DNA from 2 places in the Arthrobacter sp. NPDC089319 genome. Region 2 is predicted to be linked to the other one. Evidence: riboswitches for the same ligand, from Rfam matches in the RefSeq annotation. Region 2 holds a riboswitch; the other holds the start of a gene.
The links. Region 2 has a riboswitch for S-adenosylmethionine ahead of AB0N75_RS17720 (flavin reductase family protein). Riboswitches for the same ligand answer to the same signal wherever they lie in the genome.
Positions count from the first base shown of each region.

Region 1: it holds a riboswitch for S-adenosylmethionine, as region 2 does, so the genes downstream of both, AB0N75_RS02880 (O-acetylhomoserine aminocarboxypropyltransferase/cysteine synthase family protein) here and AB0N75_RS17720 (flavin reductase family protein) in region 2, are expected to answer to the same signal.

Region 1 is NZ_JBFBGZ010000002.1:9,158-16,562, reverse strand. Features, by position in the region: gene AB0N75_RS02900 (hypothetical protein) at 1-761, opposite strand, end outside; gene AB0N75_RS02895 (hypothetical protein) at 870-1,004, opposite strand; gene AB0N75_RS02890 (helix-turn-helix domain-containing protein) at 1,348-2,337, shown strand; gene malQ (4-alpha-glucanotransferase) at 2,575-4,755, opposite strand; SAM riboswitch class I at 5,068-5,160, shown strand; gene AB0N75_RS02880 (O-acetylhomoserine aminocarboxypropyltransferase/cysteine synthase family protein) at 5,260-6,735, shown strand; gene AB0N75_RS02875 (CoA-binding protein) at 6,732-7,229, shown strand.
Region 2 is NZ_JBFBGZ010000017.1:9,301-16,705, reverse strand. Features, by position in the region: gene AB0N75_RS17735 (hypothetical protein) at 1-335, shown strand, start outside; gene AB0N75_RS17730 (hypothetical protein) at 354-557, opposite strand; gene AB0N75_RS17725 (prephenate dehydratase) at 654-1,523, shown strand; SAM riboswitch class IV at 1,621-1,735, shown strand; gene AB0N75_RS17720 (flavin reductase family protein) at 1,778-2,284, shown strand; gene AB0N75_RS17715 (aldo/keto reductase) at 2,281-3,270, opposite strand; gene AB0N75_RS17710 (DHA2 family efflux MFS transporter permease subunit) at 3,440-5,080, shown strand; gene AB0N75_RS17705 (aldo/keto reductase) at 5,136-6,131, shown strand; gene AB0N75_RS17700 (alpha/beta hydrolase) at 6,165-7,181, opposite strand; gene AB0N75_RS17695 (hypothetical protein) at 7,283-7,405, opposite strand, start outside.

The DNA.
Region 1 (7,405 bases), on a different contig from region 2:
TAGACATATCGGAGCGTGGGCATCCCGCTGAGTATGCCCGCGTTGTTCCGCCTCCGGTCTTTGAGGAAGGCCGCGCGGTCCCAGTGAAAGTCGAATCCGTCCAGCTCGATAATGAGTCGGCCTTCCACCACCATGTCCACCCGTCCGAGTCCCCGGATGCGCACCTGGGTCTCCACATGGAGACCGGCAACCCGGAAGAGATCCCGGGCAATAACCTCCAACGGCGAATCGGCGTCATCGCCTATGTCCTGCACCAACTGCCGCCGAAAGCTATTTCGCGGACCGGGTAGGAGATCCACAAGCTCCTCCTTCGAAACTCGTCCTAGGCGTACCGCTGACTCGGCGATGACCAGCGCTTCCAGGCGCGGACGGCAGCGGATTGCGTGCAGCACACAATCCACGCTTCCTACGTAACCCCAGCGGCCTGCGTTCACGAGGCGGCCGCGGTGCTTGATCACGGTTACAGGTTGTCGGCCGTGGTCTGTCCACAGATGCAATTGGGTCGGGTCTTTCATGGTCCATAGTCCGAGCTCCCTTGCGGCCGAGACGCATGTAAGCAGCCCACCGGCCGTCATTGCAGTGCGGAGGTTCGCATCCGCGTTGGCGGTGCCGACGAGCCCCCGGTGAACGGACTTCAGGACACCCGAAGAGATAGCCACCTTCAGCGCGTCTGATCCGATGCCCGCTCTCCGCAGATCCTTGACGAAGGCCGTACCTCCTTTTTTCGCAACATACTCGGCGATCATTTCCGGGCTCTGCATGACACCGATGATGACCCGCTGTCTCCGGGGCCGCCAGCATTGAGCCGGACCTGTGGATAGTCCCGGCGTCCTCTAGTAGGTCTCGCGCCGCTGACCAGACAGTTGCCGTCAGTAGCGGCCGCCGAAGAGGCGGATCTGGGTCCGGACTTTGTCGCGGTGCTCCTCGATCAGGGCGTCTTTGGCGGCACCGGCTTGCCACGATGCGCTGAGCCTGCGAGCAGTTGCCACAAGAGCATGGGACATGGCATTTACCGCAGGCCGGATCCCACGGATGACACGGAGGCGGGCAGCCTCGCGAGCAGGCACTGGCAAGGTCGACCGAACGCTTGTCGCGGACGGATGGATAGATGGGACGGCTAAGGACGGACTGGAGCCGTGTGCCCGGTCAGCGACGTCGACGTGATGGCGGGTCTGCGTTGAAGTAGTCATGGCTTCAGGCTCCGCGCATGTTCAGGCAAGGGCCACGATTCGGCAGGACCCGAATCGGGAATGGATCCGGGCTCCGGGCTCCACGCTCCGGCCGTGCCCAGGATTCGGCCCTCCCCGAATCCTCGACCGGAGCACCCGGCGACCTTACGCTGTTCCCATGCACATCACCCTCAGCGCCGAGGACCTGACCAAGGTCCGGTTCGAGGCGGCGCCGCTGGGCGAAACGGTCGCCAGCCTGCGCGCCCTGCAGGTGGGAACGCCCATCCACCGGCCATGGATCGAGGCCACCAAGCGGCGCATCGCCGAGTCGGCCGATCCGCAGGCCCGGGACCATTTGCGCCTGCTCACCGCGCTGGTTCCACCGAAGGGCTTCCTGGCTGACTCCATCACGCCCACGCCGAAGTACCAGGGCACGTTCGCCGAGGGCCTCGCCGCCGTCGCCGATGTGCCCCCGGAGGTGTGGCAGCGCGACGTCACCCACCTGCTCAGTCAGAACCCGGCCGACTACGCGCGCGAGGAGCTGCAACGGCTCGCGGAGGACATCGACGCCGGCATCCCGGGCATCACCGCCGCCCTCGAGTGGTACTGGCGCACCGCCATCGAACCCGTGTGGCCGCGGCTGCGCTCCCTGCTGCTGGCGGACATCGACAGCCGCCTGGCCCAACTGTCGCGCGACGGCATCCTTGAGGTCTTCAAGAGCCTGCACCCCAGCGTCCGCCCCACGCCCACCGGGCTGGAGATTATGCGCGGCTGCGAGGCCGACGACGTGCCCGAGCCCGGCGGCGGCCTGCTGCTGGTGCCGAATGCGTTCGTCTGGCCCAACACCTTGGTGCTCAACGTCCGGCCGTTCGTGCCCACCCTGACCTACGCACCGCGCGGCGTCGGCCGGCTCTGGGAAGCCAGCCGCGAGGCGACGCACAGCCCGGTGGCGCGGCTGCTCGGCAAGACCCGGGCGCAGATCCTCGCGCAACTCGATGTACCGATGACGACGACGCAGCTCGCCCGCTGCTTGGACCTCGCCGCCGGGACGGTCAACGAGCATCTGAAGGTGATGTCCGAGAGCGGTTTGGCGGCCACCATGCGTTCCGGCCGTGAGGTGTTCTACCGGCGGGCCGAAACCGGCGAGGCGTTGCTTACCCGGTTATGACGATGCGCGCCGCGGGGTTGGCGTCTCCTCCAGCGACGACCCCGGGCTGTCCACGTTTTGCGGGTAGGTTTTGCGCTTGTCCTAGTCAGCGCCGGACGCCGCTCTAAGACATGGACAGTTCCTGCTGAACGTGGACACCGGTCACGTTCAGCGGCGTCGCCGTTCGTGGCCGGCTGAGACCGGCGAGGCTCTGCTGGCCCGGTTGTAAGACCCAGCCGGCGCACCCGTTTGGACCGACTACCGTTCCCGCAGCGCGCGGACCAGCGAGTCGAACCGTTCGTTGGCGGCCAGATCATCGAGCAGGATGGCTTCCCCGTCCGGGCCGGCCAGCGGGATCCGCCAGTTGGGGTATTCGTCCGCGGTGCCCGGCTGGTTCTGGGTCCGCCGCTCCCCCACCACGTCGGTCAGGGCGACCCCCAGCAGCACCGACGGGGTCTGCGCGATGAACGCGTGCAGCGCGTCGATGGTGCGCTGCTCGCCGGAGGTGGCGGCGCCGCCGTCGTCGTCGTGCTGTGAAGCAACCGGAACCCGCGAGCGCACCAGGGACAGCACCGACTCCTGGGCTGCCCGGTCCAAGGTGCGCTCCTCCTCCACCGGCCGGTTCAGCAGGCCCAGCGATTCGCGCAGGTTCACGTGCTCGCCGGCAAGGTAGCCGGCGGTGGGCGGCAGGTCGTGGGTGGTGACGCTGGTGAGGCAGGAGCGGCGGTAACTCTCCGGCGGCCGGGGCGTGGCGCCGTCGTACTCGAACCACAGGATGGAAGTGCCCAGGATGCCGCGCTCGGCCAGGTAGTCCTGAACGCCGGGCTCGAAGACCCCGAGGTCCTCGCCGATCACCACCACGCCGGCCCGTTCGGCCTCGAGGGCGAGGATGCCGATCAGGGCCTCATGGTCGTAGTACACATAGGCGCCTTCGCCGGGCGGGCCGCCGACGGGGATCCACCACAACCGGAACAACCCCAGGATGTGGTCGACTCGGATGCCGCCGGCGTGGCGCAGGATGGTCCGCAGCATGTCCCGGTAGGCGGCATAGCCGGACTCGGCGAGGCGTTCGGGATGCCACGGCGGCTGGGACCAGTTCTGGCCCTGCTGATTGAACATGTCCGGCGGCGCGCCCACCGAGATGCCCGCGGCCAGCACATCCTGCAACGCCCAAGCATCGGCACCGGCTGGATGGACGCCGACCGCGAGGTCATGCACTATCCCGAGGTTCATTCCGGCATCGAGGGCCCGGCGCTGCGCGGCCTCAAGCTGCTCGTCACACAGCCATTGCAGCCACTGGTGGAACTCGATGCGGTCCTTAAGCGCACTGCGCTGAGATTCGATGAACTCCGGGTCGGACCACTCGGGAGCACCGGGCGGAAGGGATTCGGCGAGCGCGCACCACAGGGCAAAGCGCTCCAGCCCCTCGCCTTCCTGAACGCGGAAGGCGTCGAACTGCTGTTGCCGTTCCGCGGGCCGGGGCACCGCGAAAACTGCTTCCAGTGCCCGGAGTTTGGCCGCATAAACGGGATTGCGGTCCAGAATGCCGGCGTCCAGATTCGCGTCGTGGAAGGTATTTTCCAGCGGAATGTCCCGGGCCTCGGGCACATCCTCGACCCGCAGGTAGATCGGATTGACGAAACGGCGCGTCGCGGGCAGGTAGGGCGAGGGCTCCACCGGCGGCTTGGGCTGCGCCGCGTGCAGCGGATTGATCAGGACGAACCCTGCACCCTTCGCGGCAGCCGTTTCGGCCAGCACGGCCAGGTCGTCAAGATCGCCGATACCCCAAGACGACCGCGAGCGCACGGAGTACAGCTGCGCCATCAGGCCCCAGGTACGGTGAAGCCGGTCGGCGGTGGTCAGCCGTTGCGGGGTGACGACCAGCGCGCACCGTGCCTGGCTGTCGGGCGTCGCCGGGGGCTGGCCGGGTGGGCGCTGGCCGATTGGGGCTTGGTCGATTGCTGCATTGCCAGCTCCGGACTCCTCGGTTGGTGCCCTGCCGGTTCCGGCTTCCGTCAGCTCAAGCGTGTGCCAGCCCAGCGGGAGGTCGGCCGGCACCACCGCGGCCAGACGATCCCGCGGAACCCCCGCCGCCTCGTGCGGCCCGCCGGGCACCACGTCAACGTCGCGCCGGGACCCGTCCTCCAACACGATCTGCACCCGGGGGCTCGCGCCGGCACTAACATTGACCGGCACCTCGGTGGCGTCTCCTTGGCGGACGACGACGGCGGGCGGCAGGTTGCGCTGCAACGGCGCCAGTTCCGCGGCACGGAGGGAGACGGTCACGTCGTCGTCGGTATTGCAGGGAACACCCAGCGCGGTGAGGACAGCGACCAGCGTTGCCGGCGCGACCGCCTGCTCAGCTCCGTCCCAACCCCGGAAGGTCGTGCCGACGCCGTGTTCCCGTGCGAGGCGCTGCAGCGCCGTAAGCTCAGCCATGGAACCTAATCTACGGGTGGCATTGGATGCGTGCACCCCGGCGGGTCTCCACACGCTCGCCGGCGCTCGCTTGGTCGACCACCGGACGCGGGGCACGACCCGGCGCTCGCTTGGTCGACCACCGGACGCGGGGCACGACCCGGCGCTCGCTTGGTCGACCACCGGAGGCGCGGCACGACCAGACGCTCGCTTGGTCGACCACCGGACGCGCGGCAGCCAAGCCGAGCACCGCCGTCGTACTGGAAATTCAAGGCAAGACGCAACGCGGCTCAACAATTTTGGCGGCTACGGCGGAAGTTGCGAGAATGGACGGGACCATCCCGAGCGGTTGAGAGATCTGGCTCTTTGACACCGCAGCAACCATCCGGCCAACCGGAAAGGTGCTACCGCCAGAAGCGATGGAGAGAGCGCAAGCAATCTTTGATCCGGATGGCGCCCCCGCATCCGGGCGCGCCGCTAGGACCGTCATTGCCTCGGGAACCTAAGTTTTGAAGGAGCTGCCTGATGGCTGAACGCACATTCGGTTTCCGCACCCGTGCCCTGCACGCCGGCGGCACGCCCGACGCCGAGCATGGCGCCCGGGCCGTGCCGATCTACCAGAGCACGTCGTTCGTGTTCAAGGACACCGACGACGCCGCGAACCTCTTCGCGCTGCAGAAGTACGGCAACATCTACTCCCGCATCGGCAACCCCACCGTGGCCGCGTTCGAGGAGCGCATCGCCTCGCTGGAAGGCGGCATCGGCGCGGTGGCCACGTCCTCGGGCATGGCCGCTGAGTTCATCACCTTCGCGGCACTGGCCGGCGCGGGCGACCACATTGTGGCCTCGTCCAAGCTCTACGGCGGTACCATCACCCAGCTGGACGTCACGCTGCGCCGGTTCGGCGTGGAGACCACGTTCATTGACTCCACCGACCCGGCCGACTTCGCCGCTGCCATCCGCGAGAACACCAAGGCGGTCTACACCGAGATCGTGGCGAACCCGTCCGGCGACATTGCCGACCTCGCGGGTCTGGCCTCGGTGGCGCACGACGCCGGCCTCCCCCTGGTGGTGGACGCCACCTTGAGCACTCCCTACCTGATCCGGCCCATCGAGCACGGCGCGGACATTGTGATCCACTCCGCCACCAAGTTCCTCGGCGGACACGGCACCACGCTGGGCGGCGTTGTGGTCGAGTCCGGGCGTTTCAACTGGGGCAACGGCAAGTTCCCGCAGATGACTGAACCGGTGGCCAGCTACGGCAATGTGTCCTGGTGGGGCAACTTCGGCGAGTACGGCTTCCTGACCAAGCTCCGTTCCGAGCAGCTGCGCGACATCGGCCCGTCGCTGTCCGCGCAGTCCGCGTTCCAGCTGCTGCAGGGCGTGGAAACGCTGGCGCAGCGGATGGACGAGCATCTGGCCAACGCCCGCAAGGTGGCCGAATGGCTGGAAGCCGACGAGCGGGTCTCCTGGGTCAGCTACGCCGGCCTGCCCGCGCACCCGCACTATGAGCGCGGCCGGAAGTACCTGCCCAAGGGCGTGGGCTCGGTGTTCAGCTTCGGCGTCAAGGGCGGCCGCGTGGCCGGCCAGAAGTTCATCGAATCGCTGCAGCTGGCCAGCCACCTGGCCAACATCGGCGACGCCCGCACCCTGGTGCTGCACCCGGGATCGACCACGCACCAGCAGCTCACCGCCGACCAGCTCGTGGCCGCCGGCGTGCCCGAGGACCTGATCCGCATCTCCGTGGGGCTGGAAGACGTGGACGACATCCTCTGGGACCTGGACCAAGCGCTGACGGCATCGCAGCAGGCAGGTGCCGAGCACGGCCCCAGCCGCGACCATGAGGACGACGCGTTCGACACCTCCGAGTTCGCCTCACCCAGCTATGCAGGCGAGTCCTGCACGATCCAGGCGGCGCGTGCCGCCCGGACAGAGCCCGGAACGCGCGTAGTCGAGTCCGTGGAAGAACTGATTGAAGCCGAAGAAGGAGCCGCCAAGTGACCGCCACAGCAGAACGCGCGTGGGTGGGACCGTCCGCCCCGGAACGGCTGAACATCCTGCGGAACACCAAGTCGATTGCGATAGTCGGCGCCTCGGACAAGCCCAGCCGGGCCAGCTACTTCGTGTCCACGTACCTGCTGTCCAGCTCGCCGTACAAGGTCTACTTCGTGAATCCGGTGGCCAAGGAGATTCTGGGCCAGCCGGTCTACAAGTCGCTGGCGGACCTGCCCGAGGTCCCGGACCTGGTGGACGTGTTCCGCAAGCACGACGACCTGCCCACCGTGCTGGAGGAGACGCTGGCCGTCGGCGCCAAGACCATCTGGCTGCAACTGGGCTCCTGGCACGAGGAGGTCGCGGCCAAGGCCGAGGCCGCCGGCCTGAACGTGGTGATGGACCGCTGCGTAAAGATCGAGCACGCCCGCTTCCACGGCGGCCTGCACCTGGCCGGATTCGACACCGGCGTAATCTCCTCCAAGCGGCAGTTGACCGCGTAGAGCGGCTTGCCCAAGGTTTCACGGCAACAATAGCCCGTTCCTAGTCCCCGGCCCTCCCTTGGAGGGCCGGGGCAGGGGCGGGCTTTTGCTTGCCCCGGACGTTGAGGTAGGAGCTTCCAAGGATTTCCCCAAGGTCCTCGTCAGATGCTGTGGCCAGCCACACATCACTCGACTAG
Region 2 (7,405 bases):
AAACCTTCGACTCGCTCACCGTGCCGTCCGACAGTTCGGCGGCAGCCGAGCTCAGCGCCTCGCTGCCGGATTCGCGCGTGGTCAAGGCCTTCAACACCACCTTCGCTGCCACGCTGTCCTCCGGCACCGTCGGCGGCCTGCCCACCACCGTGCTTATGGCCGGGGACGACGCCGCGGCCAAGTCCCAGCTGGCCGAGGTGGTCACCGCCGCCGGGTTGAACGCCATCGATGCCGGCGCTCTGTCCCGGGCCCTCGAGGCCCTGGGATTCCTGCAGATCTCCCTGGCCGCCGCCGAGAAGCTCCGGTGGACCGGAGGCTTTAGCGTCGTCGCCTGACCGCCTAATAGCCCTGCGCTAGCGCCGCCCCGACCGCTTGGCAGCAATAGCCATTCCGGCCAGCACGCCGGCGGCGATCAGCAGCAGCACGGACACCACGATTAGCGGGGGCATGATGTCCAGCCCCATGATGGACGGCATCACCGTCAGGCTGACGGCGAAGAGGGCGACGACGGCAGCAGCGAGCCCGAGGGCAACGGCACGGGGATTGGATCCTTCCACGCCCTCCACTCTATCGGCGCTTCGCTCCGGCTTTGTGACGCCGGCCGGAGCCCGCCGAATAAGGCCACGGGCCCTCCCGGTGGGATAATTTCGCCCATGGCTCCAGCAATCGCGTACCAAGGTGAACCCGGCTCGAACTCGCACATGGCGTGCCTTGAGGTCCGGCCCGGCTGGGACGCGGTGCCATGCGCCAGCTTTGAAGACGCCTTCGCCGCCGTCACCAGCGGCGAGGCCGAACTGGCCATGATCCCCATTGACAACTCGATCGCCGGCCGCGTGGCGGACATCCATGCCCTGCTGCCCCGGACCACGCTGCAGATCGTGGAGGAATTCTTCCTGCCCATCCGCTTCAGCCTGCTCGGCATTCCCGGGGCCACCGTGGAACAGGCCCGTGAAGTACACAGCCACATCCATGCCCTGGGACAGTGCCGGAAGCTGATCCGCCGTTTGGGGCTGACGCCCGTCATTGCCGGCGATACCGCCGGGTCGGCCCGTGAAGTTGCCGAGTGGAACGATCCCACCAAGGTCTCGCTCGCGCCGCCGATGGCCGCTGAGCTGTACGGCCTGCAAGTCTTCGCCGAGAAAGTGGAAGACGATCCAACGAACACCACCCGGTTTGTGGTGCTGGCGGACCGGCGGCCCGTCCCCAGCCGCGAGGAGCTGCCCGGTCCCGCGGTGACCAGCTTTGTTTTCCGGGTGCGGAACGTTCCCTCGGCGCTGTACAAGGCCCTCGGCGGGTTCGCGACCAACGGCATCAACATGACCCGGCTGGAGAGCTACATGGTCGGCGGCGAATTCGCGGCCACCATGTTCATGGTGGACGTCGAAGGCCATCCGGAGGACCAGCCAATGGTCCATGCCTTCGAGGAACTGGAATTCTTCACCACCGAAATCCGGATTCTGGGCGTCTATCCCGCCCACCCGTTCCGGTTAAACCGCGGCGCGGAACAGCCGGCCGACGCCTAAGGCAACGGACCCTGCTGCCGATGCCGCGCACGGGGAGTTCTTGACGAACTGTTACCCGCGTTTGACCGAGGCCACGTCCCGCTTTACCTTGGAAATGAATCACGAGCGCCAACTTCACAGCCCTGGCTGGTTGGCCGGCAACCCTCTACCGTAGCGGGGTGCTCCAGGTGATGATTCGGCCCGCCGGGTTTGTCGGCAGGCAAGTACGCGTATCCTCCGGCAGCAGCGGATGCGCCTGAGCTTCAAGGATGGCCATGTCCCTGCACAACGACTTGACCCCGAACACCCTGCGCTCCGCCTTCGGGCGCTTTCCCTCCGGAATCGCAGCGCTCTGCGCCGTCATCGACGGTGAGCCGCAAGGCATCGTCGCCTCCTCCTTCACCGTGGGCGTTTCGCTGGAGCCGCCGCTGGTGATGTTCGCCGTCCAGAACACCTCGCGGACCTGGCCGCTGCTCCGCCACGCCGGCCGGATCGGCGTGTCGGTGCTGAGCACGGAGCACGACGGCGTCTGCCGCCAGATTGCTTCCAAGAGCGGCGACCGCTTCGCCGGGCTGAGCCTGGACCGCACCGACCGGGACGCGCTTTTCCTCAACGAGGCAGCGCTGTGGCTGGATTGCTCGGTGCATCAGGAGTTCCCGGCCGGTGACCACCAGGTGGTGCTGCTGGAGGTACACGCGCTGAGCACGCACGTCGGCGCGCACGAACCGCTGGTCTTCCACGACTCCTCGTTCCGCCGGCTGGTACAGCCCGCGTTCGTCTAGGGCAGCGGGCGTCCCCGCGCCGCCACCCACAGCGCGTACCATTCCTGCCGGGTCATTGCCGCGCCGATCTCCTCAGCCTGGCCGCAGGCCCTGATCCGCTCCGGATTGCTGGTACCGACGACCGGTCGGATTCGGGCCGGATGGCGCAGCAGCCAGCCCAGCACTACGGCTTCCTGCGTGCAGCCCTTGTCCCGGGCCAACTCGGAGACCAAGGCTGCCGTCGCGCGATCCGCTGCCGCACCACCGTCGCCGTCAGCTTCGTCAGCTGTGCCGGCGGCCCGTTCCGCCGGCCGGCCGCTGTAGCGGCCCCGCGCCAGCGAGCCCCAGGCCTGCAACTCCACCGCGTGGGCAGCACAGTACTCCAAAGTGCCGTGCGGAAAGCCGACGGCGGCGCCTTCCGGGTGGTTGACCAGCACCCCGGATTCAAGCCAGTCCCGCCGGTACAGGCTCATTTCCAATTGGTTGACGGCGAGCGGCTCGTCGAGCGCGGCCTGCAGCCACCGCATCTGCTCGCCGGACATGTTCGAGACGCCCAGGCGGCGGACCTTCCCGGCCAGCCGGAGGCGGCTGAACGCCTCGGCAATCTCCTCCGCCGGGGCCAGCGGATCCGGCCGGTGGATCAGCAGCGTGTCCAGATGGTCGGTGTGCAGGCGGCGCAGGCTTTCCTCGGTACCGGCCACGATGGCCTCGCGGGATGAGTCGTACTGGCCCACCAGTCCGGGAACCGGCAGCCGGATGCCGCATTTGCTCTGCAACTGCAAGGCTTCCCGGAGTTCCGGCCGCTCGGCCAGCACCCGGCCGAACGCAGCCTCCGCCTTGCCGTGGGCGTAAATGTCCGCGTGATCGAATACCCTGATGCCGATGTCCAGTGCCGCCTCCACGGCTGTGTGGGCAGCGGCGACGTCGGCGGCCTCCAGCGGGCCGCTCCCCCAGCCACCGCCCAAACCCATGCTGCCGAAGATCAGGCGGGATCCGGCGTCGTCCATTGGTGTGTCCCTTCGCTGGGCAGGCTTCCAGCGTACGACAGCGCCGCGCCGAAATCGGGGGTTGTGCCACCTCGCGGACGGCAGTACGGTAACTCTCGCGGGGCGGATAGCGTCCCCAGGCAACCAGTATCAGGCCGCCTGCGCCACCCGCGCCGCCAGGAAGTTAACCATGGCAGTTCCTCCCAGCCCGGACCGGGGCCCTCACCAGCCGTCCGGTCCCTCGACAGCCCGGGAGTCCGCGCGCGCGGACCAGAACCGGGCCCACCCCCCGGACGGCGCGGCCGCTGCGCAGCCCCGGACCACGGTGGTGTTCTTGGGGCTGATGCTCACCGTGCTGCTGGCGGCGCTGGACCAGACCATCGTGGCGACGGCGCTGCCCACCATCGTCGGGGACCTGAACGGGCTGGAGCACATCTCCTGGGTGATCACCTCCTACATTCTGGCCGCCACCATCGGGCTGCCGATCTACGGCAAGCTCGGCGACCTGTTCGGACGCAAGAGCATCTTCATCTTTGCGATCGCGGTGTTCCTGGGCGGCTCGATGCTCTCCGGCATGGCGCAGAGCATGCCGCAGCTGATCGCCTTCCGCGCCATCCAGGGGGTGGGCGGCGGCGGGTTGATGATCGGCGCGCAGGCGATCATCGGCGATCTGGTCTCGCCGCGCGAGCGCGGCAAGTACATGGGCCTGATCGGGGCGGCCTTCGGCCTCGCCTCGGTCAGCGGACCGCTGCTGGGCGGCTTCATTACCGACCACTGGAGCTGGCGCTGGGTCTTCTACATCAACCTCCCGCTGGGTGCCGCCGCGCTGACTGTCATCACCACCACCCTGCACCTGCATAAGCCGGGCGGGCCCAGGCCCAAGCTGGACTATCTGGGCACCTTCCTGCTGGCGGTCGCCAGTGCGGCGGTCATCCTGTTCACCAGCTGGGGCGGGACCACCTACCCCTGGGACAGTCCGGTGATCATCGGGCTGGGCGCGGTCACGGTGCTCGCCTCGGTGTTGTTCGTGCTGGTCGAACGCCGGGCGGTGGAACCGGTGCTGCCGCTGCGGCTGTTCCGCGACCGGGACTTCACGCTGCCCACCTTGATGGGCGTGTGCGTGGGCATCGCGATGTTCTCCACGATCGCCTATTTGCCCACCTTCCTGCAGATGGTCAACGGGGCCAGCGCCACCGAGTCGGGCCTGATGATGATCCCGATGACGGCGGGGATGGTGGGAGCCACCACCACCACAGGCCAGCTGGTGAGCCGCACCGGCCGCTACAAGATCTTCCCGATCATCGGCACCATCCTGATCGCGGCCGGGCTGGTGATGCTCTCGCAGATCTCTGACACCACCCCGTACTCCTTCACCGCCGCCGGCATGTTGGTGCTGGGGCTGGGGCTGGGGTCCATCATGCAAAACCTGGTGCTGATCGTGCAGAACAGCGTTCGGCGCCGGGATCTGGGCACGGCCACCTCGGCCACCAATTACTTCCGGCAGATCGGCGCCACCTTCGGCATCTCGCTGTTCGGCGCCATTTTCATCAGCCGCCTCACCGAGCAATTCTCGACGGCGCCGCCCGGCCTGGTGACGACGATCGGTTCCGGCGGCGGCCAAAGCTTCAGCTCGCTCGGTCCCGCCGTGCTCAAATCACTGCCGGCCCCGGCCCAGGGATTCATCGCGCATGCCTTCGGCCAGGCGCTGCCGCCGATCTATCTTTACGCCGTGCCGATCGTGCTCGCGGCACTGGTGCTTGCCTGCTTCGTCAAGGAGATCCCGCTCTCGGAGGAAGTGGGCACACTGGCCAGCCGGGACCGGCCGGAGTGAGCCGGCGGCAGGCCGGCAGCACGGTGCCTCCCCGGGCGGCTGTTAACGTCAAAGCATGACTACGCGAACGATCGGAACGCTGGACGTCGGCAGCATCGGGCTGGGCTGTATGAACCTCAGCCACGCCTACGGGGTGCCGCCGGCCCGCGAGGAGGCGGCGAAACTACTGCTGCATGCGCTGGATTCGGGGGTGCGGCACTTCGACACCGCCGCACTGTACGGGGCCACCGCCAACGAGGAGCTGATCGGCGAGGTGCTGGGCCCGCGGCGGGACGAGTTCTTCCTGGCCAGCAAGTGCGGCATGACCAGCGTGGCCGGCCGGCGGGTCATCGACGGGCGCCCGGAGACGCTCAGGGCAACTTGCGACGCGGCGCTGCAACGGCTGCGCACGGACCACATCGACCTCTACTACCTGCACCGCTGGGACAAGACCATCCCCATCGAGGAGTCGGTCGGCGCGCTGGCCGAGCTGGTCGCCGCCGGCAAGATCGGGGCGATCGGCCTGTCCGAGGTCTCCGCTGCAACCCTGCGGAAGGCGCATGCGGTGCATTCGATTGCGGCCCTGCAGACCGAATACTCACTCTGGACGCGCAACCCGGAGCTGGGAACGCTGGCAGCCTGTGCGGAACTCGGCACGGCCTTCGTCGCCTTCAGCCCGCTCGCCCGCGGATTCCTGACCGGCACGCTGGGTGACCCGTCGGCGCTGCCGGAGCAGGACATCCGCCACGGCATGCCCCGCTTCTGGCCGGAAAACTACCCGCAGAACCTGGCCCTGCTCGACGGCTTCCGCGCCATCGCGGACGACGCCGGCTGCTCACCTGCCCAGCTGGCCCTCGCCTGGGTGCTGTCCCGCGGCGAGCACGTGATCGCGCTGCCGGGCACCAGGAGCATCGTCCACCTGGACGAGGACCTAGGTGCCACGGGCGTTGCCCTGGCGGCAGACGTGCTGCGCCAGCTGGAGGAGCTGATCAACCACGGCACCGTCCACGGCCCGCGCTACAACGCAGTTACCCAGGCGGACGTGGACACCGAAGAGTTCCCCGGCGGTTAGCAGGCCTCCCAGAGAATCAGCCGACCCGGGAAGTCAGCCGGTGTGCTGGCGGAGAAAATGAACGCTGCGTTCCAGCGCCCGCCACGCCGCCTCCAAATCCAGGTTGAACTGGAATTGGTGCCCCAGCCCGGCAGCCGTCTCCGGGAAGAACTCCTCGACCTTGGTGCCGTTCTTCTTCAGCGCCTTGACCAGCGCCAGCGAGTGCGGCAGCAGCGGATCGGTGTTGCCCGCGGAGATGAACGCCGGCGGGAAGTTGCCGCCCACGTAGCGGGCAACGGAGGCCAACGCGATGTACGGCCGCTCCAGGTAATCCTTGGCCCCGGTGTAGGACCAGAGCACAGTGCGCAGATAGTTTTGGTTCCCGGCCTGGTCCGCCCCGGTCAGCGACAGATCGTAGGCGCCGCAGTGCAACAGCACCGCGCGCAGCCGGTCCGGAGCCGTCGGCGAGGCGATGCCCAGCTTGTGGGCATACTCCGGGTCGGAGACCACCAGTGCCAGTTGCGCCGCGATCTGTGCCCCGGCCGAGTCCCCCGCGAGCACCACCCGCTCGGTATCGATGTGCAGCCGCTCCGCATTGTGCTCAAGGTAGCGCAGGGCCGCGGCACTCTGGCGCACGGGTGCCGGATAGCGGCGCTTGTGCGCCAGCGAATAGTCCACACCCACGGTAGTGAAGCCATAGGAGGCCAGGATCCGAAGGTAATTGGCGACGTCGTTCTTGGTGCCGGAGATCCACGCCCCGCCGTGGATCCAGACGATCGTTGGCAGGCGCAGCGACTCGCGCGCTGCCTCGTCCGGGAAGAACACGTCCAAGTAGGTGTGGCCATGGTTGCTCAGGTACTGCTGGTCCAGAATTTCGCTCACACCGTCCGGAACATGGCGGGCCATGGCGCGGGAGGTGCGGCGGCCGTCCCGCTCGGCCAGCACTCGAAGCAAAACCGCCAGCGGCCGAGGGCTGAAGCGCAGCCAGAAGACCACGCCGCCGGCGAGGGCCGCCGGGACCGCGGCAATCACCGCAAGGGCAATCAGCGCACGGCGGAAACGAACCTTCATGGCTGCCTCCTGATTGGCCGTAGTGAACCAATCGTGAGGCAGCAGTGCGCTTGGGGCAAGCCCCGATTTTTGTCTCCCCGGAACGGCTGGGACACAACCCGTCAGCCGAGGGCAACCGCCAGGCTGAGCACGCCCAGCACCAGGGCCACCGGCGTCATGGTCCACCGCTCGGGCTTGCTGCGCGAGATGGCGTTCATCAGGACGCCCACAAACAGGTAGACAGT